DNA from 2 places in the Lysinibacillus sp. JNUCC 51 genome. Region 2 is predicted to be linked to the other one. Evidence: a T-box and tRNA genes for the amino acid it is inferred to sense, from the RefSeq annotation. Region 2 holds a T-box; the other holds one or more tRNA genes.
What was found. A T-box is a leader RNA that pairs with one kind of tRNA and senses whether it is charged. The one in region 2 lies ahead of ileS (isoleucine--tRNA ligase), so its partner is inferred to be a tRNA-Ile.
Positions count from the first base shown of each region.

Region 1: it has a tRNA-Ile gene. The T-box ahead of ileS (isoleucine--tRNA ligase) is inferred to sense a tRNA for this amino acid. The anticodon was not compared.

Region 1 is NZ_CP065545.1:2,302,986-2,319,515, forward strand. It holds rRNA gene JNUCC51_RS11025 (23S ribosomal RNA) at 1-1,922, opposite strand, end outside; tRNA gene JNUCC51_RS11030 (tRNA-Ala) at 2,013-2,088, opposite strand; tRNA gene JNUCC51_RS11035 (tRNA-Ile) at 2,101-2,177, opposite strand; rRNA gene JNUCC51_RS11040 (16S ribosomal RNA) at 2,271-3,822, opposite strand; tRNA gene JNUCC51_RS11045 (tRNA-Ala) at 3,968-4,043, opposite strand; tRNA gene JNUCC51_RS11050 (tRNA-Pro) at 4,067-4,143, opposite strand; tRNA gene JNUCC51_RS11055 (tRNA-Arg) at 4,154-4,230, opposite strand; tRNA gene JNUCC51_RS11060 (tRNA-Leu) at 4,250-4,338, opposite strand; tRNA gene JNUCC51_RS11065 (tRNA-Gly) at 4,344-4,418, opposite strand; tRNA gene JNUCC51_RS11070 (tRNA-Leu) at 4,467-4,551, opposite strand; tRNA gene JNUCC51_RS11075 (tRNA-Lys) at 4,573-4,648, opposite strand; tRNA gene JNUCC51_RS11080 (tRNA-Thr) at 4,656-4,731, opposite strand; tRNA gene JNUCC51_RS11085 (tRNA-Val) at 4,735-4,810, opposite strand; rRNA gene rrf (5S ribosomal RNA) at 4,821-4,936, opposite strand; rRNA gene JNUCC51_RS11095 (23S ribosomal RNA) at 5,054-7,981, opposite strand; rRNA gene JNUCC51_RS11100 (16S ribosomal RNA) at 8,163-9,714, opposite strand; gene JNUCC51_RS11105 (hypothetical protein) at 10,551-10,823, opposite strand; gene lysS (lysine--tRNA ligase) at 11,153-12,655, opposite strand; gene dusB (tRNA dihydrouridine synthase DusB) at 12,873-13,913, opposite strand; gene folK (2-amino-4-hydroxy-6-hydroxymethyldihydropteridine diphosphokinase) at 14,102-14,623, opposite strand; gene folB (dihydroneopterin aldolase) at 14,623-14,988, opposite strand; gene folP (dihydropteroate synthase) at 14,988-15,842, opposite strand; gene pabC (aminodeoxychorismate lyase) at 15,856-16,530, opposite strand, start outside.
Region 2 is NZ_CP065545.1:4,826,811-4,843,340, forward strand. It holds gene acnA (aconitate hydratase AcnA) at 328-3,033, shown strand; gene JNUCC51_RS23390 (YcdB/YcdC domain-containing protein) at 3,111-4,520, shown strand; one part of gene JNUCC51_RS23395 (IS3 family transposase) at 4,624-5,576, opposite strand; one part of gene JNUCC51_RS23395 (IS3 family transposase) at 5,576-5,957, opposite strand; gene JNUCC51_RS23400 (hypothetical protein) at 6,185-6,583, opposite strand; gene JNUCC51_RS23405 (hypothetical protein) at 6,642-7,253, opposite strand; gene JNUCC51_RS23410 (hypothetical protein) at 7,189-7,665, opposite strand; gene JNUCC51_RS23415 (MFS transporter) at 7,864-9,006, opposite strand; gene JNUCC51_RS23420 (LysR family transcriptional regulator) at 9,175-10,026, shown strand; gene JNUCC51_RS23425 (DJ-1/PfpI family protein) at 10,075-10,659, opposite strand; gene JNUCC51_RS23430 (Lrp/AsnC family transcriptional regulator) at 10,801-11,238, shown strand; gene JNUCC51_RS23435 (DUF2785 domain-containing protein) at 11,400-12,245, shown strand; T-box leader at 12,327-12,566, shown strand; gene ileS (isoleucine--tRNA ligase) at 12,621-15,710, shown strand; gene JNUCC51_RS23445 (hypothetical protein) at 15,867-16,256, opposite strand.

The DNA of each region.
Region 1 (16,530 bases), 2.5 Mb from region 2:
GGCTTCAATTCGCAGCTTCGCTTGCGCTAACCACTCCTCTTAACCTTCCAGCACCGGGCAGGCGTCAGCCCCTATACGTCACCTTACGGTTTTGCAGAGACCTGTGTTTTTGCTAAACAGTCGCCTGGGCCTATTCACTGCGGCTCTCATGCGCTTGCACGCTCAAGAGCACCCCTTCTCCCGAAGTTACGGGGTCATTTTGCCGAGTTCCTTAACGAGAGTTCTCTCGCACACCTTAGGATTCTCTCCTCGACTACCTGTGTCGGTTTGCGGTACGGGCACCTCTCACCTCGATAGAGGCTTTTCTTGGCAGTGTGAAATCAGGAACTTCGTCCATACGGACTCGCCATCACAGCTCAACGTTACAGTGTGCGGATTTGCCTACACACACGCCTTACTGCTTGGACGCGCATATCCAACAGCGCGCTTACCCTATCCTACTGCGTCCCCCCATTTCTCAAACGGTGAGGAGGTGGTACAGGAATATCAACCTGTTGTCCATCGCCTACGCCTATCGGCCTCGGCTTAGGTCCCGACTAACCCTGAGCGGACGAGCCTTCCTCAGGAAACCTTAGTCATACGGTGGACGGGATTCTCACCCGTCTTTCGCTACTCATACCGGCATTCTCACTTCTAAGCGCTCCACCAGTCCTTCCGATCTGACTTCAACGCACTTAGAACGCTCTCCTACCACTGACATCGTAGATGTCAATCCACAGCTTCGGTGAATCGTTTAGCCCCGATACATTTTCGGCGCAGCGTCACTCGACCAGTGAGCTATTACGCACTCTTTAAATGATGGCTGCTTCTAAGCCAACATCCTGGTTGTCTGTGCAACGCCACATCCTTTTCCACTTAACGATTACTTTGGGACCTTAGCTGGTGGTCTGGGCTGTTTCCCTTTTGACTACGGATCTTATCACTCGCAGTCTGACTCCCGTGTATAAATATCTGGCATTCGGAGTTTGTCTGAATTCGGTAAACCGGGATGGCCCCCTAGTCCAAACAGTGCTCTACCTCCAGTATTCTCATCACGAGGCTAGCCCTAAAGCTATTTCGGAGAGAACCAGCTATCTCCAAGTTCGATTGGAATTTCTCCGCTACCCACACCTCATCCCCGCACTTTTCAACGTGCGTGGGTTCGGGCCTCCAGTAAGTGTTACCTCACCTTCACCCTGGACATGGGTAGATCACCTGGTTTCGGGTCTACGACCACGTACTATTTCGCCCTATTCAGACTCGCTTTCGCTGCGGCTCCGCCTTCTAAAGCTTAACCTCGCACGTAATCGTAACTCGCCGGTTCATTCTACAAAAGGCACGCTATCACCCATTAACGGGCTCTAACTACTTGTAGGCACACGGTTTCAGGATCTCTTTCACTCCCCTCCCGGGGTGCTTTTCACCTTTCCCTCACGGTACTGGTTCACTATCGGTCACTAGGTAGTATTTAGCCTTGGGAGATGGTCCTCCCGGATTCCAACGGAATTTCACGTGTTCCGCCGTACTCAGGATCCACTCAGGAGAGAACGAACTTTCGACTACAGGGCTTTTACCTGCTCTGGCGGACCTTTCCAAGTCGCTTCATCTAACTCGCTCTTTTGTAACTCCGTATAGAGTGTCCTACAACCCCAAGAGGCAAGCCTCTTGGTTTGGGCTCTTCCCGTTTCGCTCGCCGCTACTCAGGGAATCGATTTTTCTTTCTCTTCCTCCAGGTACTTAGATGTTTCAGTTCCCTGGGTCTGCCTTCAAGACGCTATGTATTCACGTCAAGATACTACGCGATTAAACGTAGTGGGTTCCCCCATTCGGAAATCTCCGGATCAAAGCTCACTTACAGCTCCCCGAAGCATATCGGTGTTAGTGCCGTCCTTCATCGGCTCCTAGTGCCAAGGCATTCGCCGTGCGCCCTTAATAACTTAACCAAGTTATTAAGCCTATAAAAAAACTTAAAAAATAAATGTGTTTGTTACAATTTCAATGTCGTTTTATCCAGTTTTCAAAGAACAAATTATTGGTGGAGCCTAGCGGGATCGAACCGCTGACCTCCTGCGTGCAAGGCAGGCGCTCTCCCAGCTGAGCTAAGGCCCCAAGAGGTATATATGGTGGGCCTAAATGGACTCGAACCATCGACCTCACGCTTATCAGGCGTGCGCTCTAACCAGCTGAGCTATAGGCCCTCTTAGAAGTTTATAATTATTTATAAACCTTCAAAACTGAACGCAAAACGTAATCTTACAAACCCTAGGTTTGTATTCCGAAAATATCCTTAGAAAGGAGGTGATCCAGCCGCACCTTCCGATACGGCTACCTTGTTACGACTTCACCCCAATCATCTATCCCACCTTCGGCGGCTGGCTCCAAAAGGTTACCCCACCGACTTCGGGTGTTACAAACTCTCGTGGTGTGACGGGCGGTGTGTACAAGGCCCGGGAACGTATTCACCGCGGCATGCTGATCCGCGATTACTAGCGATTCCGGCTTCATGTAGGCGAGTTGCAGCCTACAATCCGAACTGAGAACGACTTTATCGGATTAGCTCCCTCTCGCGAGTTGGCAACCGTTTGTATCGTCCATTGTAGCACGTGTGTAGCCCAGGTCATAAGGGGCATGATGATTTGACGTCATCCCCACCTTCCTCCGGTTTGTCACCGGCAGTCACCTTAGAGTGCCCAACTAAATGATGGCAACTAAGATCAAGGGTTGCGCTCGTTGCGGGACTTAACCCAACATCTCACGACACGAGCTGACGACAACCATGCACCACCTGTCACCGTTGTCCCCGAAGGGAAAACCATATCTCTACAGTGGTCAACGGGATGTCAAGACCTGGTAAGGTTCTTCGCGTTGCTTCGAATTAAACCACATGCTCCACCGCTTGTGCGGGCCCCCGTCAATTCCTTTGAGTTTCAGTCTTGCGACCGTACTCCCCAGGCGGAGTGCTTAATGCGTTAGCTGCAGCACTAAGGAGCGGAAACCCCCTAACACTTAGCACTCATCGTTTACGGCGTGGACTACCAGGGTATCTAATCCTGTTTGCTCCCCACGCTTTCGCGCCTCAGCGTCAGTTACAGACCAGAAAGTCGCCTTCGCCACTGGTGTTCCTCCAAATCTCTACGCATTTCACCGCTACACTTGGAATTCCACTTTCCTCTTCTGCACTCAAGTCCCCCAGTTTCCAATGACCCTCCACGGTTGAGCCGTGGGCTTTCACATCAGACTTAAAGGACCGCCTGCGCGCGCTTTACGCCCAATAATTCCGGACAACGCTTGCCACCTACGTATTACCGCGGCTGCTGGCACGTAGTTAGCCGTGGCTTTCTAATAAGGTACCGTCAAGGTACAGCCAGTTACTACTGTACTTGTTCTTCCCTTACAACAGAGTTTTACGATCCGAAAACCTTCTTCACTCACGCGGCGTTGCTCCATCAGGCTTTCGCCCATTGTGGAAGATTCCCTACTGCTGCCTCCCGTAGGAGTCTGGGCCGTGTCTCAGTCCCAGTGTGGCCGATCACCCTCTCAGGTCGGCTACGCATCGTCGCCTTGGTGAGCCGTTACCTCACCAACTAGCTAATGCGCCGCGGGCCCATCTTATAGCGACAGCCGAAACCGTCTTTCAGTATTTCGCCATGAAGCAAAATAGATTATTCGGTATTAGCCCCGGTTTCCCGGAGTTATCCCAAACTACAAGGTAGGTTGCCCACGTGTTACTCACCCGTCCGCCGCTAACGTCGAAGGAGCAAGCTCCTTCTCTGTTCGCTCGACTTGCATGTATTAGGCACGCCGCCAGCGTTCGTCCTGAGCCAGGATCAAACTCTCCATAAAAAGAAATTTGATTAGCTCAAATTGTTTTGCTGGCATCATGTTTGATGTCCAAAATTTTGTTTCTTTTACTAACTCAAGGTTAGCTACTAAAAACTTTATTGATTACGTTTTGCTTGTTCAGTTTTCAAGGTTCATTTGTTTTAATTGGTGGAGCCTAGCGGGATCGAACCGCTGACCTCCTGCGTGCAAGGCAGGCGCTCTCCCAGCTGAGCTAAGGCCCCATATAAATTATATTTTTAGGAAATGGTCGGGAAGACAGGATTCGAACCTGCGACCCCTTGGTCCCAAACCAAGTGCTCTACCAAGCTGAGCTACTTCCCGTTTGTTATATTGGCGCGCCCGACAGGAGTCGAACCCATAACCTTCTGATCCGTAGTCAGACGCTCTATCCAATTGAGCTACGGGCGCTAATTATTAAAATAAAAAATGGTGCCGAGGGCCGGAATCGAACCGGCACGGTAGTCACCTACCGCAGGATTTTAAGTCCTGTGCGTCTGCCAGTTCCGCCACCCCGGCACATTTGGAGCGGAAGACGAGGTTCGAACTCGCGACCCCCACCTTGGCAAGGTGGTGTTCTACCACTGAACTACTTCCGCATGTGCATAAGATTTATTTATCCTGGCAATTATGAAATTTAAAAAATATGGTGCGGGTGAAGGGAGTCGAACCCCCACGCCTTGCGGCGCTAGATCCTAAGTCTAGTGCGTCTGCCAATTCCGCCACACCCGCATATTTTGTTGGCAATTTAAATGGTGAGCCATGAAGGACTCGAACCTTCGACCCTCTGATTAAAAGTCAGATGCTCTACCAACTGAGCTAATGGCTCAAAACTATGGTGCCGGCTATAGGAATCGAACCCACGACCTACTGATTACAAGTCAGTTGCTCTACCTGCTGAGCTAAACCGGCAAATGGTGGAGGATGACGGGCTCGAACCGCCGACCCCCTGCTTGTAAGGCAGGTGCTCTCCCAGCTGAGCTAATCCTCCTGGGTAATATGCCTAGCGACGTCCTACTCTCACAGGGGGAAGCCCCCAACTACCATCGGCGCTAAAGAGCTTAACTTCCGTGTTCGGTATGGGAACGGGTGTGACCTCTTTGCCATCATCACTAGACTATTTTAAAGACAAGATTTATTATAACACATTTTGTTATAATTGCAAGCTTTTTTTAAAAAAACTTTCTTGTTCTTTCAAAACTGGATAAACGGTGCATTGAATGTTTCAAACGTTTTGGTTAAGTCCTCGATCGATTAGTATTCGTCAGCTCCATGTGTCACCACACTTCCACCTCGAACCTATCTACCTCATCGTCTTTGAGGGATCTTACTTACTTGCGTAATGGGAAATCTCATCTTGAGGGGGGCTTCATGCTTAGATGCTTTCAGCACTTATCCCGTCCACACATAGCTACCCAGCGATGCCTTTGGCAAGACAACTGGTACACCAGCGGTGTGTCCATCCCGGTCCTCTCGTACTAAGGACAGCTCCTCTCAAATTTCCTACGCCCACGACGGATAGGGACCGAACTGTCTCACGACGTTCTGAACCCAGCTCGCGTACCGCTTTAATGGGCGAACAGCCCAACCCTTGGGACCGACTACAGCCCCAGGATGCGATGAGCCGACATCGAGGTGCCAAACCTCCCCGTCGATGTGGACTCTTGGGGGAGATAAGCCTGTTATCCCCGGGGTAGCTTTTATCCGTTGAGCGATGGCCCTTCCATGCGGAACCACCGGATCACTAAGCCCGTCTTTCGACCCTGCTCGACTTGTAGGTCTCGCAGTCAAGCTCCCTTGTGCCTTTACACTCTACGAATGATTTCCAACCATTCTGAGGGAACCTTTGGGCGCCTCCGTTACCTTTTAGGAGGCGACCGCCCCAGTCAAACTGTCCGCCTGACACTGTCTCCTGCCCCGCTAAGGGGCATGGGTTAGAATTTCAATACAACCAGGGTAGTATCCCACCGACGCCTCCTTCGAAGCTGGCGCTCCGAGATCTCTGGCTCCTACCTATCCTGTACAAGTTGTACCAAAATTCAATATCAGGCTACAGTAAAGCTCCACGGGGTCTTTCCGTCCTGTCGCGGGTAACCTGCATCTTCACAGGTACTATAATTTCACCGAGTCTCTCGTTGAGACAGTGCCCAGATCGTTACGCCTTTCGTGCGGGTCGGAACTTACCCGACAAGGAATTTCGCTACCTTAGGACCGTTATAGTTACGGCCGCCGTTTACTGGGGCTTCAATTCGCAGCTTCGCTTGCGCTAACCACTCCTCTTAACCTTCCAGCACCGGGCAGGCGTCAGCCCCTATACGTCACCTTACGGTTTTGCAGAGACCTGTGTTTTTGCTAAACAGTCGCCTGGGCCTATTCACTGCGGCTCTCATGCGCTTGCACGCTCAAGAGCACCCCTTCTCCCGAAGTTACGGGGTCATTTTGCCGAGTTCCTTAACGAGAGTTCTCTCGCACACCTTAGGATTCTCTCCTCGACTACCTGTGTCGGTTTGCGGTACGGGCACCTCTCACCTCGATAGAGGCTTTTCTTGGCAGTGTGAAATCAGGAACTTCGTCCATACGGACTCGCCATCACAGCTCAACGTTACAGTGTGCGGATTTGCCTACACACACGCCTTACTGCTTGGACGCGCATATCCAACAGCGCGCTTACCCTATCCTACTGCGTCCCCCCATTTCTCAAACGGTGAGGAGGTGGTACAGGAATATCAACCTGTTGTCCATCGCCTACGCCTATCGGCCTCGGCTTAGGTCCCGACTAACCCTGAGCGGACGAGCCTTCCTCAGGAAACCTTAGTCATACGGTGGACGGGATTCTCACCCGTCTTTCGCTACTCATACCGGCATTCTCACTTCTAAGCGCTCCACCAGTCCTTCCGATCTGACTTCAACGCACTTAGAACGCTCTCCTACCACTGACATCGTAGATGTCAATCCACAGCTTCGGTGAATCGTTTAGCCCCGATACATTTTCGGCGCAGCGTCACTCGACCAGTGAGCTATTACGCACTCTTTAAATGATGGCTGCTTCTAAGCCAACATCCTGGTTGTCTGTGCAACGCCACATCCTTTTCCACTTAACGATTACTTTGGGACCTTAGCTGGTGGTCTGGGCTGTTTCCCTTTTGACTACGGATCTTATCACTCGCAGTCTGACTCCCGTGTATAAATATCTGGCATTCGGAGTTTGTCTGAATTCGGTAAACCGGGATGGCCCCCTAGTCCAAACAGTGCTCTACCTCCAGTATTCTCATCACGAGGCTAGCCCTAAAGCTATTTCGGAGAGAACCAGCTATCTCCAAGTTCGATTGGAATTTCTCCGCTACCCACACCTCATCCCCGCACTTTTCAACGTGCGTGGGTTCGGGCCTCCAGTAAGTGTTACCTCACCTTCACCCTGGACATGGGTAGATCACCTGGTTTCGGGTCTACGACCACGTACTATTTCGCCCTATTCAGACTCGCTTTCGCTGCGGCTCCGCCTTCTAAAGCTTAACCTTGCACGTAATCGTAACTCGCCGGTTCATTCTACAAAAGGCACGCTATCACCCATTAACGGGCTCTAACTACTTGTAGGCACACGGTTTCAGGATCTCTTTCACTCCCCTCCCGGGGTGCTTTTCACCTTTCCCTCACGGTACTGGTTCACTATCGGTCACTAGGTAGTATTTAGCCTTGGGAGATGGTCCTCCCGGATTCCGACGGAATTTCACGTGTTCCGCCGTACTCAGGATCCACTCAGGAGAGAACGAACTTTCGACTACAGGGCTTTTACCTGCTCTGGCGGACCTTTCCAAGTCGCTTCATCTAACTCGCTCTTTTGTAACTCCGTATAGAGTGTCCTACAACCCCAAGAGGCAAGCCTCTTGGTTTGGGCTCTTCCCGTTTCGCTCGCCGCTACTCAGGGAATCGATTTTTCTTTCTCTTCCTCCAGGTACTTAGATGTTTCAGTTCCCTGGGTCTGCCTTCAAGACGCTATGTATTCACGTCAAGATACTACGCGATTAAACGTAGTGGGTTCCCCCATTCGGAAATCTCCGGATCAAAGCTCACTTACAGCTCCCCGAAGCATATCGGTGTTAGTGCCGTCCTTCATCGGCTCCTAGTGCCAAGGCATTCGCCGTGCGCCCTTAATAACTTAACCAAGTTATTAAGCCTATAAAAAAACTTAAAAAATAAATGTGTTTGTTACAATTTCAATGTCGTTTTATCCAGTTTTCAAAGAACAAGTTTTGAAGTATTTCATTCGTAAGAATGAACCTTCAAAACTGAACGCAAAACGTAATCTTACAAACCCTAGGTTTGTATTCCGAAAATATCCTTAGAAAGGAGGTGATCCAGCCGCACCTTCCGATACGGCTACCTTGTTACGACTTCACCCCAATCATCTATCCCACCTTCGGCGGCTGGCTCCAAAAGGTTACCCCACCGACTTCGGGTGTTACAAACTCTCGTGGTGTGACGGGCGGTGTGTACAAGGCCCGGGAACGTATTCACCGCGGCATGCTGATCCGCGATTACTAGCGATTCCGGCTTCATGTAGGCGAGTTGCAGCCTACAATCCGAACTGAGAACGACTTTATCGGATTAGCTCCCTCTCGCGAGTTGGCAACCGTTTGTATCGTCCATTGTAGCACGTGTGTAGCCCAGGTCATAAGGGGCATGATGATTTGACGTCATCCCCACCTTCCTCCGGTTTGTCACCGGCAGTCACCTTAGAGTGCCCAACTAAATGATGGCAACTAAGATCAAGGGTTGCGCTCGTTGCGGGACTTAACCCAACATCTCACGACACGAGCTGACGACAACCATGCACCACCTGTCACCGTTGTCCCCGAAGGGAAAACCATATCTCTACAGTGGTCAACGGGATGTCAAGACCTGGTAAGGTTCTTCGCGTTGCTTCGAATTAAACCACATGCTCCACCGCTTGTGCGGGCCCCCGTCAATTCCTTTGAGTTTCAGTCTTGCGACCGTACTCCCCAGGCGGAGTGCTTAATGCGTTAGCTGCAGCACTAAGGGGCGGAAACCCCCTAACACTTAGCACTCATCGTTTACGGCGTGGACTACCAGGGTATCTAATCCTGTTTGCTCCCCACGCTTTCGCGCCTCAGCGTCAGTTACAGACCAGAAAGTCGCCTTCGCCACTGGTGTTCCTCCAAATCTCTACGCATTTCACCGCTACACTTGGAATTCCACTTTCCTCTTCTGCACTCAAGTCCCCCAGTTTCCAATGACCCTCCACGGTTGAGCCGTGGGCTTTCACATCAGACTTAAAGGACCGCCTGCGCGCGCTTTACGCCCAATAATTCCGGACAACGCTTGCCACCTACGTATTACCGCGGCTGCTGGCACGTAGTTAGCCGTGGCTTTCTAATAAGGTACCGTCAAGGTACAGCCAGTTACTACTGTACTTGTTCTTCCCTTACAACAGAGTTTTACGATCCGAAAACCTTCTTCACTCACGCGGCGTTGCTCCATCAGGCTTTCGCCCATTGTGGAAGATTCCCTACTGCTGCCTCCCGTAGGAGTCTGGGCCGTGTCTCAGTCCCAGTGTGGCCGATCACCCTCTCAGGTCGGCTACGCATCGTCGCCTTGGTGAGCCGTTACCTCACCAACTAGCTAATGCGCCGCGGGCCCATCTTATAGCGACAGCCGAAACCGTCTTTCAGTATTTCGCCATGAAGCAAAATAGATTATTCGGTATTAGCCCCGGTTTCCCGGAGTTATCCCAAACTACAAGGTAGGTTGCCCACGTGTTACTCACCCGTCCGCCGCTAACGTCGAAGGAGCAAGCTCCTTCTCTGTTCGCTCGACTTGCATGTATTAGGCACGCCGCCAGCGTTCGTCCTGAGCCAGGATCAAACTCTCCATAAAAAGAAATTTGATTAGCTCAAATTGTTTTGCTGGCATCATGTTTGATGTCCAAATTTTGTTTCTTTTACTAACTCAAGGTTAGCTACTAAAAACTTTATTGATTACGTTTTGCTTGTTCAGTTTTCAAGGTTCATTTCGTTGTTGTTTTGTTTCAACAACTTTTACAGTATAACATTTTTCATTTTCATTGTCAACTCTTTTTTAGAAGCTTTTTTCACTTCTTCAAAAGCAACAACTCTTATATAATATCACTCTACGTTTTCAATGTCAACATCTTTATTTAATGTTTCTTTGAATCCGTTTCGTTTCTTGCGTTGTCTTAACGACAAGTAATAATTTATCATGATTCCGATATAACCGCAAGTGTTTTTTACTATAAAATTATCTTTTTTTATAAATATAGAATCAGTGAGCTATTTTACGATTTTTCGAGCACTAAATAATTCTTATAATCTTCTAGCTATCACTATATTTGTTTTACTATACATCTCTTTCTCATAAATCTCAACAAACTAAATAAGAAGAGTATCAAAAATAGGGCTTTTTTCAAAGATACTTTCTAAAACTCCCATTGGTAAAGCATCGAAGATATCAAAAACACATCTGAACCCGCAATTACCCTAGCAAATACTCGGCCACGAAAAAAGGAGCCAAAGTGTTCACTTGCACCTCGACTCCTACTTATTCATGTTGTTACTTTTTTAACCTTATTGTTCCGCTACAGAAAACAAGAAAAAAGAAATCATAATAAGATACAATAATATTCCCTTTTCAAACGCAGCATCCAAAATTGAAAGAAGTTAAAGAAAAAACTTAAATCTAAAATTCAACCAATCTTAATTATTTTCTTTATCAGCTACATCTAAGCACCAAGTGAAATTATCCCACGCAGAATACCAGCCACTGAAAATTTCAGATGAATCATCCCAACGGACATCGAATTTCTTCTGACCGTTTAAATCCACTAAATATAAAGTAAGAGTTGGATCTGACTTAGAAACCGCCAATTTCATACCATGTTCAAGCTCTTCCTCAGTTAACAGGACATCTGAAACTGAGCGTACTTGTGCTTGTTCAAATACTTGTTTGTTAAAGATTTTATAATTCATTATAAGCCTCCAATAAAACTTTTGATAATGTCTATTTCTATTTAATCTGCAAATTATAGAACTCTAAAAGTATACCTTATATTCAATCATCATTTAAATACTCTACTTAATTCTTTCTAATTAAAACTATTAAATATTTACTATTTCATTGTAGAAGATACAAAACAGGAGTCTTAGTGCTTTTTCTACACCTCGACTCCTGCCTTTTCAAGATAACCTTTTAATAAAGCTATCTTTCAGTTTGTAAACCCGCTGAAAAATAACTTAAACCAACATTCATCTCACCATCTATAGAGGCGGGAGATGAATGCTGAAAGAAATTAAAACTACTATTTAGTAGTATGACGCATCGTTGGGAATAATAATACGTCGCGAATTGATGGTGAATTTGTAAGAAGCATGATTAAACGGTCGATACCAATACCTAATCCACCTGTTGGAGGCATACCGTATTCTAATGCTTCAATGAAATCATTGTCCATTTCGTGTGCTTCATCATTACCAGCTGCTTTTTCAGCTAACTGAGCTTCAAAGCGCTCACGTTGGTCAATAGGATCATTTAGTTCTGTAAAGGCATTTGCATGCTCGCGTCGAACGATAAATAGTTCGAAACGGTCTGTGAAACGCTCGTCCTCTGGATTTTTCTTTGCTAGAGGTGAGATTTCTACTGGATGACCATAAACAAAAGTAGGCTGAACAAGAGTCTCCTCAATCTTTTGTTCGAAGAACTCATTAATAATATGCCCTACTTCATGTGTTTCTTTAACTTCTACTCCATGCTCTTTAGCAAGCGCTTGAGCTTGTTCCTTAGTCATAGGTTGCCAGAAGTCTACACCTGTAGCTTCTTTTACTGCATCTACCATATGAACTCGTTTCCATCCTACAGCAAGATTAATTTCATCTTCACCGTATTGAACTGTAGTAGTACCTAAAACCTCTTGAGCTACATGAGCAATAAGGTTTTCAGTTAGAGACATAATATCTTTGTAATCCGCATAAGCTTCATACAGCTCTATCATTGTGAATTCAGGGTTGTGGCGTGTTGAAATCCCTTCGTTTCGGAAAACACGACCAATTTCATATACTTTCTCTAGTCCACCAACAATTAGACGTTTCAAATGCAGCTCGATTGCAATACGCATATATAATTCCATATCAAGTGCATTATGGTGTGTAATAAACGGACGAGCCGCCGCACCACCAGCAATTGTATGAAGCATTGGTGTTTCTACTTCTAAATATCCTGCATTATCTAAATAATTGCGAATAGCACGGATAATTTTAGAACGCGTAATGAATGTTGTTTTACTATCCTCATTCGTCATTAAATCTAAATAACGTTGACGGTAACGTTGCTCAACATCTTGTAAGCCATGGAACTTTTCAGGCATAGGGCGTAGAGCTTTTGATAGGAATGTAAATCCTTCAGCTTTTACTGAAAGCTCTCCTACTTGTGTGCGGAATACATTACCACGAATCCCTACGATATCGCCTAGGTCAGCTTGTTTAAATAATTCATATGCTTCTTCGCCAACATGATCCTGACGAACGTAAATTTGAATTTGGCCACCTAAATCTTGAATATGTGCAAAGCCAGCTTTCCCCTTACCGCGTTTCGTCATAATACGACCCGCAATAATTACTTCTTGAAGGTTTTCCTCTAGCTGCTCTTTCGTTTGATCTGCAAATTGTTCACGTACTTCTGTTGATAAATGCGTACGTTCAAAACGACTACCAAATGGATCTTGACCATTTTCTCGAATAGCCGTCATTTTTTGGCGTCTCACCAAAAGCTGATCATTTAATTCTTCTATGTTTGACACTTGTTTCACTCCTTATTAAATTGTCCGCGTTGCGTTTACGTCCATAATATTTCTATTGTACACAATTTTATTGCTGTAATCATCTGTTTCGATTTAATTTCCATAAGAGAAGAAATGATTAATAATTCTAAAAATTAAAGTAGCAGAAAAAAAGACGTCTCATAACAAACGGTGAGACGTCTCTTCAATGTAATCAATTATACCTCGGGAATAAGGCTGTAAGAAGTTAAAGAACTAATTGTTTCGCTTCTGGTACTATTAATTTAGATTCAAGCTCTTCATAGTCTTGTACAATTCCATTTAATAGCGCACGAAGCTCTACCGCAGTTTCCGTTTGGTTAATCGCTTTACGTGCTTTACCATTACCACGAATACCTTTTAAATACCACGAAGCATGTTTACGCATTTCACGTACCGCCACAGATTCTCCCTTTAATTGCATAAGGCGTTCAAAGTGAAGCAAGCACACATCGATTTTTTCACGTACACTTGGCTCTTCCTTTAGCTCACCAGTTTCAAGGTATTGAACTGTACGATAAATCATCCATGGATTACCTAAAGCCGCGCGTCCAATCATTACTGCATCCACCCCAGTAGTATCAAGCATACGTTTTGCATCTTGAGGAGTTTCTACATCACCATTACCGAGCACAGGAATTTTCACATTTTCTTTCACTTGACGGATGTAATCCCAATTTGCTTTTCCTTCGTACATTTGTACACGTGTACGTCCGTGAACAGCTACTGCTGAAGCACCAGCACGTTCGACAGCTTGTGCGTTCTCAACAGCAAAGATATGCTCGTCATCCCAACCAATACGCATTTTTACGCTGACAGGTTTTTTTACTGCATCTACAACAGCTGCTACCATTTCATATAATTTATTCGGATCTAAAAGTAAACGGGCACCCGCTTCACATTTAATAATCTTATTAACTGGGCAGCCCATATTAATATCGATAATATCTGCATTTGTGTTTTCATCTACATACTTGGCCGCTTCCACTAGTGTTGTCTTATCACCACCAAAAATTTGCAATGAAAGTGGATTTTCACGCTCATCGATATAAAGCATGCCTAGTGTTTTTGCATTCTTCTGGACAATCCCTTTATCACTAATCATTTCTGCATATACTAGCCCTGCTCCGAACTCCTTAACAGTTAAACGGAAAGCAGAGTTACAGATTCCTGCCATTGGTGCTAATACGACACGGTTGTCCATGACTATATCGCCAATTTGAAACGGCTTCTCAGTTGTCTGACTCAACGTTGTTTTCCTCCTTCTAGAGGTTTTCAACTATTCCTCTATATAAATATCTATCGTTAATGCTATGCAAATCAATTATGCCTAGGTATAACCTGCGCCCAGATGCTTTAAGCGGATGTTTGGATACCCACTGACATAAGTTATAGGCAATCAATACAACAATAATCTTTGACTACCAGATTAAAAACTTAATTAACAGACTGCATAATTTTTAGCTCTACTGATGCAAGCCATAAATTTACGCCTTCTTTTTCACAATCCATCTGTCGCATTATATCATGTGCCCTTTGCAGTTGTTTTCCAACTGGTGCAGGCGTAATTTCTATTAGTGGTACTAATACGAAAGCTCGCTCGAACATTCTTGGATGTGGAACAATTAAGCTCTCTGTTTCAATATTTTCGTGATTGTACAGTAGAATGTCAAGGTCTATGATTCGAGGGCCCCATCGAAATTCACGAACACGCCCAAGTTCACTTTCAACCCATTGGCAAATTTTTAGCATATCGGAAGATGAATAACTCGTTTTAATATGAACAGCAATATTTAAAAAATCTGCTTGGTCAGTGTAGCCTACAGCAGCTGTTTCATAAACAGAAGAAATGTGTACAACTTCAATTTCCTCTTTGCCTTTTAAAAGGGTAACAGCATCTTGTAAGTTTTCAAATCGATCTCCCATATTTGTACCGATTGATAAATACACATCATTCATTAGAAATCACCTCTCGTTACCTCTACCGATACTTCTTTATAATAACCATGGATTGGCGGGTCTGGTTTAATAAGCTCCACGCGAACACCCTTAACCTTTTCTGAGTATGTCTCTAAAATACTGTTTGCTATTTTGGATACAAGTGCTTCAATAAGCTTGAACGGCTCTCCTTCTACGATGTCACGGCATAACGCATAAACCTCTGCATAGTTTACCGTATGATTTAGGTCATCAGTCTCTCCAGCCTTTGTCATATCTACAGCAAGTGAAACATTGGCACGGAAGCGTTGGCCGAGTGTTGTTTCCGCTGCTAACACACCATGATAGCCGTAAAACTGCATATCCTTTAAATGAATATAGTCCATCACGCTTCCTCCTTATAAATACGCTTACCAACTAAAATATCAGCCATATGAGTAGCTCGCGCCATTTCCTTTACATCATGCACACGAATCATATGGCAGCCTTTTTCAATACCGTAAACAACTGTTGCTCCAGTTCCTTCTAAACGCTCCTCAACCGGTAGCTTTAAGACATTTCCAATCATTGATTTACGTGAAGTTGCTAGCAAAACAGGATAACCCATTGCAACTAAGTCATCTAAATGCTGCATCATTTCTATATTTTGAGCGGTAGTTTTCGCAAAGCCTATGCCCGGATCTAAAATAATATGGCTATCTGGTATACCCGCATCCCTAGCAATAGTAATACTCTTCTCTAAGTCGGCCTTTGCCGCCATCCAGAAGTTAGCACCATAATCAGTGTTGTCTCGATTATGCATTAAAATAATCGGTACATTTAAGTCTGCAGCAACATGAGCGATCTCAGGTTCGGCTTGCGCTCCCCAAATATCATTAATAATATGTGCACCGGCTTCAATGGCTGCACGAGCTACATTCGCTTTATACGTATCAACCGATATAACTGCTGGCACTTCGGCTACTAAAGCTTGAATAACTGGTACAATTCGTGCAATTTCATCTTCATCGGAAATACGTTCATAACCCGGGCGTGTTGATTCTCCGCCAACGTCAATAATTTTAGCGCCTTCAGCTACCATTTTTTTCGCTTGTGCAACAGCAGCTTCAACGTTATTGTATTTTCCTCCATCTGAAAATGAATCTGGTGTGACATTTAAAATACCCATTACAAAAGTTTCTGCTGTATAGTCTAACGTGATACCGTTAATAGTTAATGGTGTTGTATATTTTTCTAGCATGTTAACTCTCCTTCTATTCTTGTTCCACTTCATCGACAAATGCTTCATGTAAACACGAATAAACAGGCCCTTTATTGCCTAATAACTGCTTGCTCTCTAATTTAAGAATTGGAACAAGCTCTTGTATAGAGTTAGTAATAAAGCACTCTGAACTTTGCTCTACATCCTTTTTAGTAAAGAAACCTTCTCTTACCTTAATCCCTCGAGATTGCGCTCGCTTAATTACCCACGCTCGGATAATTCCAGGTAAAATACCAGTCTCTAAGGAAGGCGTATATAGTATATCATCTTTCACCCAAAAGATATTTGATGTTACACCTTCAGCAACAAAACCATTTTCCGTTAAAAAGAAGCCCTCTTGTTGCGCCAAAGATGGCATCTCAAAACGCCCAAGAACGTTATTGCCATAATGGTGCGATTTCACTCGAAGCCCTTTTTCAGGAGTATTACGCGGTGTTACAAGCCACTGTGCGGTTTTTTCCATACCTCGAGGTGTGTCATGTAATTCTTTGCGAAAAACAATAACATTCGGTTGTCTATATTCAGTAGGCTGTAAACCGATACTATGCTCTCCAGCTGAGACATTTATTCGGAAATATCCATCCTGTCCGTCGTCCTGTTCATTTAATCGCTGAACAACATTAAGTAAATCCTCTTCGGTATACGGCATATGAATACGATATTGAGA
Region 2 (16,530 bases):
TTTACCATTTTATTGCTGTGGTACAATTTTAATAAAAAACTCCTCGTACCTCAGTTTGTACCTCAAGTTGTACCACAGTTAAAAACATTTAAATACACTTATTTATATAGGTATAAAAATTTCTTTTTAGCGAAACCTTGATATTATGCACATCAAAAAATTAAATACATTAGGCTACAAACCGAGGTCATAAGTAATCCTTATTGAAAAAGATAATATTAATGTAATTTACTTATGAATATAAATGCGCTAATATGGGTATTGGAGAAAAGATGCTTTAACAATTTATATAGGCCTTTTCAAAAAGATATTTAGGGGGATCCGCAAATGGCACAAGGTAATTTACACAACAGCCGCGCATCATTCGAAGTTAATGGTAAAACTTATAATTACTATGACTTAGCTGCGATTGAAAAAGCTGGCGTTGCAAAAGTTTCAAACCTTCCTTACTCAATCAAAGTATTATTAGAATCAGTTTTACGTCAATATGATGCATATGTTATCAAAGAAGAGCACGTAAACGAATTAGCAAAATGGGGTAACGGTGCAGATCCAGAAGCAGAAGTACCATTCAAACCTTCTCGCGTAGTATTACAAGACTTCACTGGTGTACCAGTAGTAGTTGACCTTGCTTCTCTACGTTCTGCTATGAAAGAAATGGGCGGCGACCCAAGCAAAATCAACCCTGCTATTCCAGTTGACCTTGTAATTGACCACTCAGTACAAGTTGACAAATATGGTAATGCATCTGCATTAGCAGCAAACATGGACCTAGAATTCGAACGTAACGCTGAGCGTTATAACTTCTTAAAATGGGCACAAACTGCTTACGATAACTTCCGTGCTGTACCACCAGCAACTGGTATCGTTCACCAAGTAAACTTAGAGTATTTAGCTCCAGTTGTACACGTAAACGAAAATGCTGACGGTACATTCGAAACTTTCCCAGATTCAGTAGTAGGTACTGACTCACATACAACAATGATCAACGGTATCGGCGTTCTTGGATGGGGCGTTGGTGGTATCGAAGCTGAAGCAGGTATGCTTGGTCAACCTTCATACTTCCCAATCCCAGAAGTTATCGGTGTTAAATTAGTTGGCGATCTTCCAAACGGAACTACTGCTACTGACTTAGCATTAAAAGTAACTCAAGTATTACGTCAACGTGGCGTAGTTGGTAAATTCGTTGAGTTCTTCGGACCTGGCGTATCTAAATTACCACTAGCTGACCGTGCGACAATCTCTAACATGGCTCCTGAATATGGTGCTACATGTGGTTTCTTCGCAATTGACGAAGAATCATTAAACTACATGCGTTTAACTGGTCGTGACGAAGAGCACATCGCGGTTGTAGAATCTTACTTAAAAGCTAACCACATGTTCTTCGATCCAACTTTAGAGCCAGTTTACACTGACGTATTAGAAGTAAACTTAGCTGAAATCGAACCAAACCTTTCTGGTCCAAAACGTCCACAAGACTTAATTCCACTATCTCAAATGCGTACTCGTTACAAAGAAGCAGTAGTGGCACCACAAGGTACACAAGGTTTCGGTTTAACTGAAGATGAATTCGCAAAAACTTCTGTAGCTAAATTCGCTGAAGGTGATGTAGAAATCCCAACAGGTGCTGTAGCAATTGCTGCAATCACTTCTTGTACAAATACATCTAACCCATACGTATTAATCGCTGCTGGTTTAGTTGCGAAAAAAGCTGTAGAAAAAGGCTTAACTGTACCTAAATGGGTAAAAACTTCTTTAGCACCAGGTTCTAAAGTAGTAACTGGTTACCTTGAAGATTCAGGTTTACAAACATACCTTGACCAAATCGGTTTCAACACTGTAGGTTACGGTTGTACAACATGTATCGGTAACTCAGGTCCATTACTTCCTGAAATCGAAGACGCTATCAAAGATAACGACTTATTCGTAACATCAGTTCTTTCTGGTAACCGTAACTTCGAAGGTCGCGTACACCCACTTGTAAAAGCTAACTACTTAGCTTCACCACCACTTGTTGTTGCTTATGCACTTGCTGGTACTGTGGATGTTGACCTACAAAAAGATTCATTCGGTAAAGACAAAGATGGCAACGATGTATTCTTCGCTGATATCTGGCCTACAACTGAAGAAGTTAACGCTGTATTAGGTACTGTAGTTAACCGTGAATTATTCCAAAAAGAATACGAAACTGTATTCACAGCAAACGAAAAATGGAATGCAATTGAAACATCAACTGAGTCTCTATACACATTTGATGACAAATCAACTTACATCCAAAACCCACCATTCTTCCAAGGTCTTGCGAAAGAGCCAGAAGCTATTAAAGGCTTAGAAGGCTTACGCGTTATGGCGAAGTTCGGTGACTCAATTACAACTGACCATATTTCTCCAGCTGGTGCAATCGGTAAAGATACACCTGCAGGTAAATATTTAATCGAAAACGGTGTTGCAATCCGTGACTTCAACTCATACGGTTCTCGTCGTGGTAACCACGAAGTTATGATGCGTGGTACATTTGCAAACATCCGTATCCGTAACCAAGTTGCTCCTGGTACAGAAGGTGGATTCACTACTTACTGGCCAACAGGCGAAGTAGAGTACATCTATGACGCATGTATGAAATACCAAGCACAAGGTACTGGCTTAGTAGTACTTGCTGGTAACGACTACGGTATGGGTTCTTCTCGTGACTGGGCTGCTAAAGGTACTAACTTACTTGGTATCAAAACAGTTATCGCACAATCTTACGAGCGTATCCACCGTTCTAACTTAGTAATGATGGGTGTTCTTCCACTTCAATTCATGCCAGGTGAATCAGCTGATACTTTAGGCTTAACTGGTAAAGAAGAAATCTCAGTTAACATTACTGACAACGTGAAACCACGTGAAATCTTAACAGTTACTGCTAAATCTGAAGACGGATCAGTTAAAACTTTCCAAGCTTTAGCTCGTTTCGACTCAGAAGTAGAAGTAGACTACTACCGTCACGGTGGTATCCTACAAATGGTTCTTCGCGCGAAAGCTGCTCAATAATCATTTAAATAAAAACCGATCTCTTAGGAGGTCGGTTTTTGTCTATACATAGAAAATAACTGTAAGGGGTCTTAGATTTGCATAAAGATAAACTAAAAGAACGCGCTTTATCAATTGTTGAATTACCCAATCACTATAAACTAATCATAGAAGAGTATTCTAATGATGAGAGAGTGATGTTCTCATGGGCAAATGAACAACAAGATGAAAGTCTGACTGTTGAGTTAGACTACACTGGAAACCTCATATACTTATCAATTGAAAAAAATGACTCTGTTTCTGATGCAGAATCTTTATCTATTGATAAAAAAAGAAAGTGTGCCGAACAATTTTTACTTAGTCATTATCCATCTGCTCTGGAAGATTTGACGTTTTCAAAAGTTGAAGATCTATCTAGAGTGGATCGTTTTTATTTTGAACAATTTGTCATGGATTTACCGTTAGAACATGCTGGTTGCTTTATAGATGTTGATGCATTAGGAAATATTGTTGGATTTAGATACAACGGAGTGAAAATAAGCCCTAAAATCCCTTCAAGCCTAGTTTCGAAGGAAGCTTTGTTGGAATATGTGCGCAATGCATTAGCATTACAACTAGTAATATCAAAATTATCTCGTGATGTTTACAATGTAAAGAAAGATGGTCTTCATCTCGTATATCAGGTAAATTCATTTTTACACTTTAAAGCAGATGCTTTAGAACCAACATTAACGATTATTCGTGATGAGAATAAGCCTGAATGTTATGCTGCTCTTCCTCCATTGCCAACTAATATGATTGCCAATGAATATACGAATGAAGAGATCATTGGTATAACAGATGAACTGGAGCATATTCGAGAAGTAGACATGGGACCAGAGATAGGGAGTGTATGGCGTAAGCGGGACTGGAAAATGAGAGAGCAAGACTTATCGATGAACAGCTTTTTTAAAATGCGTTCAGAAGATACAGTAAAAGCTATTATTTCAAAGAAAACTGGTGAAATACGAAGTTTTGGATGGATGCATGAACGTTTGGGAAATCTACAGCTTAGTCAAGAAGCATGTTATCAAAAAGCAATAGACTTTTTAATGAAAATAATCCCTGATTACTATCCTTATCTTCAACGATTAATTCGAGAAGATGAGGAAGAGGGTGAAAGTGAAAAAGAATCGTTTATTTTCCATATCCATTATAGCCAAGGAATATCTATTCTTGATATGGTTATCGTCGTTGTTAATCGTACAACAGGTCAAATTGATTATTATAGTGGACCGAATTTTGATTTGGATGAACTTAGCCAAATTCCTATAAAACCAGCTATTTCTACGGAAGAAGCGTATCGTCGATTTCTAGAAAATGTCGACTTTCAATTGGTTTGGGACAAAAATTATGATGAAGAAATAGAGTCTTATCAACTTGTCTATCAAGCTTGTGATCGACATACTAGATCACCAATCCGGTATATTGACGCAACAACTGGCGAAGTTATTGTCAGTAATATTTAACTTTTTTCGGTGAATTGTTTATTGTAGGCTGATAAGGAATCTTTAAAATAAAAACCGATTTCCAGTAAAGTGTACCCTTTGTAAAGGACATTTTGAAAAAAAGCTAGGCTACCTTTTGAAGCTGCTGTCTGTATTTTGCAGGCGGCAGCTTTTTCAAGTTCCATTGCCCTCGATAATGGTTGTAATACATCATATAACTTTTCACTTCTCGTTTTACTTCTTCTAATGTTTCGCACGCTTTCAGATTGGTTTCGTCTTTAAAATGACCGAAGAAGGATTCTTGAGGGGCGTTATCCCAACAGTTTCCTCGCCTTGACATAGATTGCCCTAGTCCCATTTCCTTCACAAGTTTCTGGAATTTTGGATTCGTATAATGGAATCCTTGATCTGAATGAATAAATGCATCTTTCGTTAAATGGTGGTGATTTCGCTTCAATTTACGAAGAGTATTGAGCGCAATATCCATACTTAATGAAGCAGATACTTCATACGCTAAAATTTCGTTTGTCTCAGCGTCCTTAATCGTTGATAAATAAGCACGTTTGCCGTTTCCATACGTCAAATACGTGATATCTGTTAATAATACTTTTCCTGCTACACCTTGTTTGAAGTTACGTTGTAATTCATTTGGACATGTACGATGTTCTTTTGTTGCTTTGGCCATTCTACGTGCAGGATTTGCTTTTCGAATTGGGCATACAATCTCGAATTTCTTCATAATACGGCGAATACGTTTTAAGTTATATGTAATCCCATATTGATTTTCTAACGTCATTTTAATTTGACGTGCACCTTTCCTACGCCCACGGAAATGATACGCTTTTAAAATGATATCTTTGATGGCTTTATCTGCTAACTCATGGGTTGCACGCTTTTGTGCTGATTTTTCTGTGAAATAATTATAGTAACCTGAACGAGATACACCCATGATTTCGCATAGATAACTTACTAAACGTTTTAGTTTATATTTTTGAATCGTTTTACTGATTAAATCAAATTTTAGTTCTGTTGTAATTGTTATTTCTTCTTTAACATCTGCCTTTCGAGTAGATCGAGCTTTTTTAAAAGTTCATTCTCCGCTTGTAATAATCGATTTTTCGCTTCTAATCGTGCAATTTTTTCTTCTAAACTTAATTCCCGTTCTATTGGACGACCTGAATTCGTTTTACGTGTATCTTGTAGACCAGCTACTCCAGTTGTACGATAAGCTGCACGCCAACGCTTTCCCGCTGAACTAATGCGCTTCAAACCAATTAGTTCAACATTTAAACCAGCCTCTTCAAAAATCGTTCTTGGGAGTTTTCCTTTTTCATTTTCTGCAATAAAATGGCGTTTGAATTCCTCAGTATAAGTAATCGCTTTATCACTAATAGCCTGGATATTAGGATTACATTTTAGTTGTTCTTGCTCTTTTTTAGTAAATAATCTTTTCGTCATTTATTCCACTCCAACATCTTTTTTCTCATTATAAACAAAAGTACCCTATAGGATAGACTTTTTTCAAAGTGTCTATCTTATAGGGTACAGTTTACAGTGAAGTCGGTTTTTTTATCCATTTCTGTCTAAATGACTGGTCGGTATAGAAATTAATCAAAGTGGCGGATAGAACTTACAAAATGCATAAAAAAGGCTTTAACATTAAGAGGTCAAAAGTTTTAAAAGCTTTACTCTTCTAAAATTTCTAACTGTTTGTAATAGTTATCTACAATAGGATAAATATCTGGGTTTGAATCATAGTAGATGTTGTCAATTTCACTTAGTGTGAATTTAAATTCTTTCTCACTGTCCAAAAGAGTAATACCATATCTCCATCCAACACGATTTTCTTGATTGTCTTGCGGAGTAATTTGTATATCTTTAATCAGAGAAACAAAGTCATTGATTTGTTCTTGCTTATTTATCGTTTTCGAAGCACCTGTTGAACCATCTTGGATAACCACTCTATCTATACTTTCAATTTTTGCATCCTTATAAAAGGCTTCTAATGATTGCGTTTTTCCATTTGTACAAGCAGAAACTAAAAACAGACTTACCAACAAAATTAGAATCAAAAATTTTTTCATTAGACTGCCTCCAGAAAGTTAGTTCTATTTCCAAATAGACGAAATAAATTACAAATAGTTACAGATCATAGGAGTTTACAATTAATGCAAGCGGCAACTTTTTCAAATGATTGTAATACATCATATAACGCTTAGTGATGGATAGAACCTCCAGAATCGTGGATAGAAACGTCAAAGTGACGGATAGAACCACCGAAATCGTGGATAGAAACGTCAAAGTGACGGATAGAACCACCGAAATCGTGGATAGAAACGTCAAAGTGATGGATAGAACCTCCAGAATCGTGGATAGAAACGTCAAAGTGATGGATAGAACCACCGAAATCGTGGATAGAAACGTCAAAGTGATGGATAGAACCACCAGAATCGTGGATAGAAACGCCAAAGTGACGGATAGAACTTCAGAAACGATGGATAGAAACTCCAAAGCGACGGATGGAACCATCGAAACGACGGAAAGGCCGGCCAAAGCGAAGGAAAGAATCTCCAACGACGGAAAGACCGGCCAAAGCGAAGGAAAGAATCTCCAACGACGGAAGGTCCCGCCGAAGTGACGGAAAGAATCGTCAGAGCGACGGAAGATCCCACCAAAGCGACGGAAAGAACTATCGAAGCGACGGAAAGAACGGCCAAACCGAAGGAAAGAATCTCCAACGACGGAAGGTCCCACCGAAGTGACGGAAAGAATCGTCAGAGCGACGGATAAGACTATCGAAATGCGGAAAGACCGGCCAAAGCGACGGAAAGAATCTCCAACGGCGGAATGTCCCGCCGAAGTGACGGAAAGAATCGTCAGAGCGACGGATGGAACCATCGAAACGACGGAAAGCCCAGCCAAAGCGACGGAAAGAATCTCCAACGACGGAAGTTCCCGCCGAAGTGACGGAAAGAATCGTCAGAGCGACGGATGGAACCATCGAAACGACGGAAAGACCGGCCAAAGCGAGGGAAGGAATCTCCAACGACGGAAAGACCGGCCAAAGCGAGGGAAGGAATCTCCAACGACGGAAAGACCGGCCAAAGCGAGGGAAGGAATCTCCAACGACGGAAAGACCGGCCAAAGCGAGGGAAGGAATCTCCAAAGACGGAAGGTCCCACCGAAGTGACAGAAAGAATCGTCAGAGCGACGGATGGAACCATCGAAGTGACGGAAAACCCGGCCTAAGCGACGGAAAGCCCAACCAAAAGAAAGTTAGGAACACAAAATTGCGATTCTAACCATCAAAGTGACGAATAGGATCATCAAATCCATAGTTAGAACCGCAATAAATTAAATAAGTTTAAACGCTAAATTTGCCCTTCAAACTATAGAACTGTAAACAAATGGCGAATAACATAGAGAAGACTGCGAAATATATCAATGTTATTGTTCCAATTTGTAAGGATAGTACAATCCCACCTAAGCTTGCACCGATTGCACTGCCTAAATAATTTACAGAGCTGTTTAAAGCCACTGCCGAACTCCCGTTGTTCGGCTGATATGATAGTAAAATATGTTGTTGAGGGGCTACACATGCCCAACCCATTGCTCCCCAGACAAAGAAAGGTAAGTACTTTAATATAGGTAAGTTAATCATTAATGGTAAACAAATTATGGATAAAGTTAAAGTAAATAAAATGATTGTAACCAAAGTTTTTGGTTTTCCGAAATAGTCGATTATGTAACCGATCATTATACTTCCAACCAGCCCACCGAATCCCCATGCCCAAAGATATATTATTAAATTACTGGAGCTTGTCATTTCTTCTAAAAGGGGAGATAGATATGTATACAATCCAAGGCTTGCAACACTGGCGAAAAATGTTATACCTACAGTTATAGTTACTCTTTTATCGAGGAACATCTTTAATCGTTCGTTAAGTGTAGGGGGAGGCGTTGTTGGAAAATCGGGCAGGAAAATATACATACATAAAACAGCAATAAGACCGATCATAACTAATAGCCAAAGTGTTACTTTCCAATCAAATAAGTTTGATATATAAATACCTAAAGGAACCCCAAGCACTGTTCCCATACTCATTCCTCCAATAGTCAATCCTAATGCTCTCCCTCGCTTATCACTTGATACGAACTTTGAAGAGGCCGCAACTGCTAATGGTGAAAATAAACCAGCCCCTGTCCCCGCAATCGCTCTCGATAGTAGAAGAATAGAAAAGGTCGGAGCTAAAGCTGTAATGCTATTCGCAATTGTAAAGATAAGCATTGACCATATTAAGATTATTTTAATTGGTCTTCCTGCAAGTAAAGTAGAAAATAACGGCGCTGAGATAGCGTAAAATAATGTGAAAATGCTCACAGCCTGGCCAACTTGTGATGTGCTTTTTTGATATGTATCGCTAATTCCTGGAAGGAGCCCTGCGATTACATAGGCATCAAATCCAAGAGCAAACATACCGAATGATAATAATAAAACATTTTTCATATAGTGAACCTCCAAAAATATTAAAGATGTTAAGTATAGACGACCTATAACGTTATGTTATAATCGAAGCACCTTGTATATTTAATAGGTTACTAGAAAAATAAGAATATGGAACAATCACTATTTTATAAGGGTATAACGAATCGTTATAGGATGTGGAGGAATATAATGAATGTAGAATGGTTATATAGTTTTATTGCTGCAGCCAATCAGAAAAGTTTTTCAAAAGCTGCTCAAATCACTAATCTTTCCCAACCTGCACTAAGTAAACATATACGAAACTTAGAGAATAATCTTGGCATCGAGCTATTCCATAGGACATCCATTGGTATTGAATTAACGGAGGCTGGTGAACGTTTTAACACTCGTATTACACCAGTTTTGAATGAGATAACAGCTATTCGTGACGAATTACAGCAATTTAGTCAGAGCAATCCAATTGCCATCGGTGGTCTGCCTAGCTTAGCTACTTACTATTTGCCAAATAAAATGAATGAACTTAAGCAACTAGATCGACCTATAACATTAATGATTCAAAATACTTCAAATGAACTGTTGCAATCTTTACAAAAAGGTAGACTTGATGCAGTTTTTGTGGATGCGAAATATTCGAGAGAATCTTTGTGGAGTTGTGAATTGTTTACGGAACCATACTATGCTGTGTTTCCGTTGAATCATCGTTTTAATTCAAGAACAGCAGTCGATCTGGAAGAATTATGTGAGGAGCCGCTTATTGTTCATCAAGCTCCTTGTGATTCAAGGAAGGACATAGTGGAACAAATACAATCTCTTGGTTACACACCTAATATTATTACTGAGGTAAACTTTGGGGATTTTATCTTTGGAGCAGTAAGTTCTGGAATGGGAATTACGATTGTACCAGAGCTTATGGCTAAAAATATCGGTCATCTTCAGCTTTTTGCCTTACCAATTAATAATTTTGGAAGAACAAGAACAATTTCATTGGTTACAAAAAGCAAAGAATTTGGATTGAAGTTACATCATTTATTATCAAATTAAACGGAATGAAGCTGTCTCAACTTAACGCTATGAGACAGCTTCATTAAATTATTTAAATCCCATTAAGTCCTTTACCTTTTTTGTATTTTCTTCAGATGTCAGCATTTCTAGTAAGCTAAAGGCAACGTCGAATGCAGTGCCGGGATTGGAGGATGTAATAATATGTCCAGTTTGAACAATTCGTTCATTGACGATGTCTGCACCATAGGATTGTAGCTGTGCCAGTCGTTTACTTGTTGGGTGATTATAAGTAGTAGCTTTGCGATTATGTAGTATTCCGCTATGGGCTAAAATTAGCGAAGCTACACAAACCGTAGCAATCGGTTTTTTATGTTCATCGAAATGACGAACAACTGCCTGAAACTCATCGCTAAAGGCATCATTATAAAATCCAGCTTCCTCAAAACCCCCAGGAATCGCTAGGGCATCAAACTCCTCTAATGAAATTTCATGAAGTAATTTTTCGGGTGCTACATTGAAATTCCATGTACATTGCAATTGGTGATGTAACCCTACGGTCACGACCTCTGTTGTACCGTCGCCCTCCCATTTATTCCAGCCAAGTACATCTGTAAAAACACTCGCTTCAACAGCCTCAAAACCGTTTGCCAATAGTAATAATGTTTTTTTCATGTTGTTAATGCCTCCTTTATATATTTAATTGTAATAAATGAGGCTATTCAATGACAGAATCTGTATAATGTAATTTAGATGTTTTACTTTATAATAAAAGGAATTTTATTAAATTTAATTTATTAAAAAAGGTGGATTCATATGGACCAAATAGATACAGAAATTTTACAGCAATTGCAGCGAAATGCAAAAATATCGATGAAAGAATTGGCGGCTACAGTTCATTTATCATCCCCAGCAGTTATTGAGCGGGTTAAAAAATTAGAAGAGCAGGGGATTATTGAAGCTTATAGTGCAAAAGTAAATTTAAAAAAGTTGAATCGCGACATTCAAGCTATTATTTTATTTAAATCAATTGATTGTAGGAGTCTTTCGGATTTTTGTAACGCACATCCCGATGTTCTTGAATGCTATCGTGTAGCAGGTGAAATAAGTTATATTGTAAAAATTGCAACCAATTCAGTGGAAACATTGGAGCAGTTTATTGATGAGGCAATGCCTTATGGAACCCCATCAACGAATATTGTGCTTTCTTCAAACGAAAAAGCGGTCATTGAGCCTTTTTCTGATAAAAATTAGAAAAAGTCAATTCGGAGTTGTGTTCGAATAATGAGAAGAATTTAAGTTGCTGTTTTTATATTTGGATTAGTGTACAATTATTGTAAGTATTTGTATGATCGGCTGGTGTGGTAACAGACGATTATGCAAATTCACAAAAGGTAAGGGGAGAAAGATTGGAAATGATACTAAATAAAAACCTACTTAAGGAAATTGAATTAAAAGAAATACTAACAAACATAAGCAGTGGAAATAAAACATGGCAGCAAGAGGACCAAACTCAACTCATACAATCGATGATGTTACATATCGGTTCATTAGATAGTGAACTACGAGATAACTTAATTTATGGGTCTTTTTATGAATTGATTCGTGAAAAGAACTTACTCGAGCATTCACTCTTAACTGAGCTTTTAGAGGAATGTTTGAATAATTTATTATGTAAAGGGATTGAAGAAGGGGAATCAGATTTAGTTTTTACCCGCACATTTACGTCGCTCTTAATCGCACTTATTTTATATAGAGATAACGAAGACAATTTTTTATCTGAGCACAACATAAATGAGTGTAAAGATCGTTTACTAGCATATTTATCAGCTGAAAAGGATGTAAGAGGCTACGTGCCGGTGAAAGGTTGGGCTCATAGTGTTGCCCATATGGCTGATGCAATCGATGAATTGGTGAAAAATCCGAAATTAAATAAAGACTCTTATATTGAAGTAGTAGGCACATTATTTAACGCCATTTTGCAAGAAGATTATGCTTTCATTCACAATGAAGATGAACGGATTTTAACACCTATTTTCACTATGCATGAACGTGGTTTAGAGGAGCAAGAGATCATTAAATTGCTACAAGAATTACCTGCAACTTTAAAAGTAAAAAAAGAGCAGCTCGATGTACAGCATCACAGAATTTTAGTTTTTAACTGTAAATCCTTTGTGAAAAGCTTTTATATTAAAACAAATGGGAAGCCTAAGTTCGCAACTCTTCATAAAAGCATCGAAGCATGTCTTGATGAATTATAGGAAAATTACTACCAATATTAGTGCTTTGAAATTATTGACAGACAATAATTAGTTTGTTAAGATGATTGACAATAAAAGCATACAAATTCGTTGATGAGAAAGAGTAGTGTTTCATTTTGTTCTACAGAGAGCCGACATATTGGTGGAAGTCGGTGTGCAGGTGTTACATGAAGATCCTCTCTGAGAAGATTGGCTGAACATAGTAAGCTAATCCGGGTGTCTACCGTTAAAAAGAACACGTATGATTGTACGTTGCTGAGTGCTATTGAACGTTGATTCAATAGAATTAGGGTGGTATTCGCGGTTAACCCCGTCCCTTACTTGGGACGGGGTTTTTTGTATGCCTTTTATACAATTAGTATAGGAGGAATTTACATGCAAGCTGAAGAGAAGAAAGAAACGACTGTAGAAAGAGAAACAAGGATTCGTCGATTGTGGGAACAAGAAGGAACGTTCCAAGCGTCTGTTGCGAACCGTTTTGACAATAAGCCTTTTGTATTTTACGAAGGACCGCCAACAGCGAATGGTTTACCACACGTAGGTCACGCATTTGGCAGAACTATTAAAGATGTCGTTGCTCGTTATAAAACGATGCAAGGTTATTTAGTTGAACGTAAAGCTGGCTGGGATACACATGGTTTACCTGTAGAGTTAGGCGTGGAAAAAAAGCTTGGTATTTCTGGTAAGCAAGAAATTGAGAAATATGGTGTCGAACAATTTATTCAAGAGTGTAAGGGAAGTGTCTTTACCTATGAGAAGAAATGGCGCTCCTTTACTGAGCAGCTAGGCTATTGGATTGACATGGATGACCCGTATTTAACGCTAAGTAATGATTATATTGAGTCTGTTTGGAATATTTTAAGCCATGTGCATAAGGAAAAGCTTTTATATAAGGGGCACCGTGTTTCACCATATTGCCCTAGCTGTCAAACATCATTAAGCTCTCATGAAGTTGCACAGGGCTATAAGGATGTAAAGGATTTATCTGTCACGGCAATGTTTAAGCTAAAGGATAAAGATGAATATTTTCTTGGCTGGACAACGACTCCATGGACATTACCTGCCAATGTTGCATTAGCCATGAATCCTAAGCTCATATATGTTCGAGTGAAGCAGCACGATAAAGTCTATATCTTAGCAAAATCACTAGTGAATAAAGTTTTTGCTGATTCTGTTGAAGTGTTGAGTGAACATGAAGGGCGTGAATTTGAAGGTGTATCGTACACCCCACCTTTTTCTTATGTAACAGTTGATAAGGGTCATGTCGTTGTACTAGCGGATTATGTTACAGAGCACAGTGGAACTGGAATTGTTCATATCGCACCTGCATATGGGGAGGACGATTATAAGACGGTTCAGCAAAATGGGCTATCATTTGTCAATGTTGTTGATTTAAAGGGTTGCTATACAGAAGAGGTTCCAGAGCTTAATGGTAAATTTGTGAAAGATTGCGATGTCGAAATCATTAAAATGCTCGCTAAAAAGGAGCTATTGTTTGATAAGGAAAAATATGAGCATAGCTATCCTCATTGTTGGCGCTGTGATTCACCATTGCTTTATTATGCGACTGACAGCTGGTTTATCAATATGTCTGCATTGAAAGATAAACTTTTACAAAATAATGAACAAGTTACATGGTATCCTGATCATATTAAACACGGTAGATTTGGTAATTTCTTAGAAAACCTAGTGGACTGGAATATTAGCCGTAATCGCTATTGGGGTACACCGTTAAATGTGTGGGTTTGTCAGGATTGTGGTTATGAAGAGGCGCCAAATAGTATTGCATCTTTAAAAAAATTAGCAAAGGGCACTTTACATGACATCGAGCTTCACAAGCCGTATATTGACGAAGTTGTGTGTACTTGCCCAAAGTGTAGTGGTGACATGGAACGTACACCTGAAGTGATTGATGTATGGTTTGATAGTGGTTCAATGCCGTTTGCTCAGCATCATTATCCTTTTGGAGACCTTACTACTTTTAACAATCAATTTCCTGCTGATGTGGTCATCGAAGGTATCGATCAAACACGAGGCTTTTTCTATAGTTTATTAGCGGTTTCTACTTTATTTACAGGAAAGGCACCTTATAAAAATGTACTTTCTTTAGGGCATGTTTTAGATGAGCATGGGCAGAAAATGTCGAAAAGTAAAGGGAATGCGTTAGAGCCGGTTGAACTGATAGAGCAGTACGGAGCGGATGCTTTACGATGGGCGTTCTTAGTCGACAGTTCCCCTTGGAATCCTAAACGTTTTTCAAAAAAAATTGTGATGGATGCGAAATCAAAGCTAGTAGATACATTAGATAATACGTTCAAATTTTATCAGCTATATGCAGAAATAGATGGTTTCCAATACGATGCAGAAAAGACTGGTACACGTACAAAGTTAGATCATTGGATACTTTCTCGATTGCATCATACAATCCAGATCGTTACAAAATCTATGGATGAATATCAATTTACACAGGCAACACGCGAAATCGGCAAGCTTGTGGAAGAGCTAAGTAACTGGTATATCCGTCGCTCACGAGCAAGATTTTGGGCAAATGGGCTGACAGAGGATAAACGAGGTGCTTATAGTACACTGTATGAGTTACTAACAACAATTTGCCAATTACTAGCACCATTCACTCCATTTATCGCAGAGGATTTATATCGACAATTATCAGGATTTAGTGTTCATTTACAAAACTACCCAACATGTAATGATCAACTATTGAATACAAAGCTTGAAAAAGAAATGGCGAATATATTAACAATCGTAGAGCTAGGTCGCAGCATACGTAATAGTCAAGGGATCAAAGTAAAGCAGCCGGTAAGTGAAATGATTGTCGCTGTTGATGGCGAGTTAACAGATTATCAACCATATAGCGAGCTCGTAAAAGATGAATTAAATATAAAAGAATGTGTTTGGACAAATGATTTTTCAGCATATGAAACAGTTCATTATAAGCTTAATTTTAAAACGGCTGGTGCAGCGTTTGGACCAAAAGTGAACAAAGTAAAAGATTATGTAGTGAATTTACCTGATGAGGAGAAAAATGTATTACAGCAAACAGGTTCAGTTACGTTAACGATTGATGGGGAACAGGCAACATTATTAAAGGCACATGTGTTAACTGAATCTATTGTGAAGGAACATTATATCTTAGCCGAAGATGCTTCTTGTCGAGTCCTTATGAATGTTCATCTGACAGCTAGCTTACTTGAAGAAGGACAGATTAGGGAACTAATTCGCACAATTCAAGATACACGCAAAAAATGGAAACTTCCTGTTGAACAGTATGTATCGATTTCGATTGCTGGAAGTTCTAAAGCAACAACTATCATCCAACAGCATGAATCGTTACTCAAGGCTAATGTGTTGTTAAATGATATTCAATATTCGGATGACAATCACGGAGAAAGATATTTGGAAACAGAAGTGTTCGATGAAAAAGTTACTGTTTATTTTAAACTGTAATATCTTTCGTGTCAGGTAAGTTTCAAATTCACTGGTTGGCTTGAGCCGGGAAACTGCTCGGATCGACAGAAGAAATGATTAGCTAAGCGTAGAAAATGCTCGGGTAGACAGTTAAAAGCCCCCTCATTCAAATGAGGGGGCTACTTTTCTAGATAACTATTGTGACTGAATAATATGGTCATTAACAAATGCTTTTATGAAAAATATTTCATTATCATTAGGGTCCCGTTTATTTTCTGCTTTAAAGGACTCTATCGCATTTTCTAGTGAGGTGGATTTTACAACTTGACTTGCTGTTGTTAACTCTTCCCAATATATATTCATTTCATTTAAATCACAGATAGATTCATGTCCCAGTAGGAACATTTCCGCATCAAATTTTTGAATGTCTTTAATCATAGGCGATAACAATGATTGCTTGTAATGAAATAAAGAATTTGTGGTCGTACCATATGCACAATCACCTAAAAAGATAACTTTTTCATCAGGAATATAAATGATTTTAGAATCATCGTATGAGTACTTTTGATACTTTTGAGAATACAAATTTTGTTTCCTAAATCAATAGTTAATGTATTTTCAAAGATTACATCTGGAGATTTCAACTTAAAACTGTCCCTATTTGGCATCTCAGTTTGTATAATCTTCATACACATAGCACTCATCTGACTAGTGGTCACATACTTTTGAAGTGAACTATCATCATAAGACAAACTTTGCCATTCTTTTATTATTTCGTTTGTTTGACTATTAACTATAACCGTTGCATCAAATTCGTTCATTCCTTAGAAATGATCCCAATGTGCATGGGTAATAACAA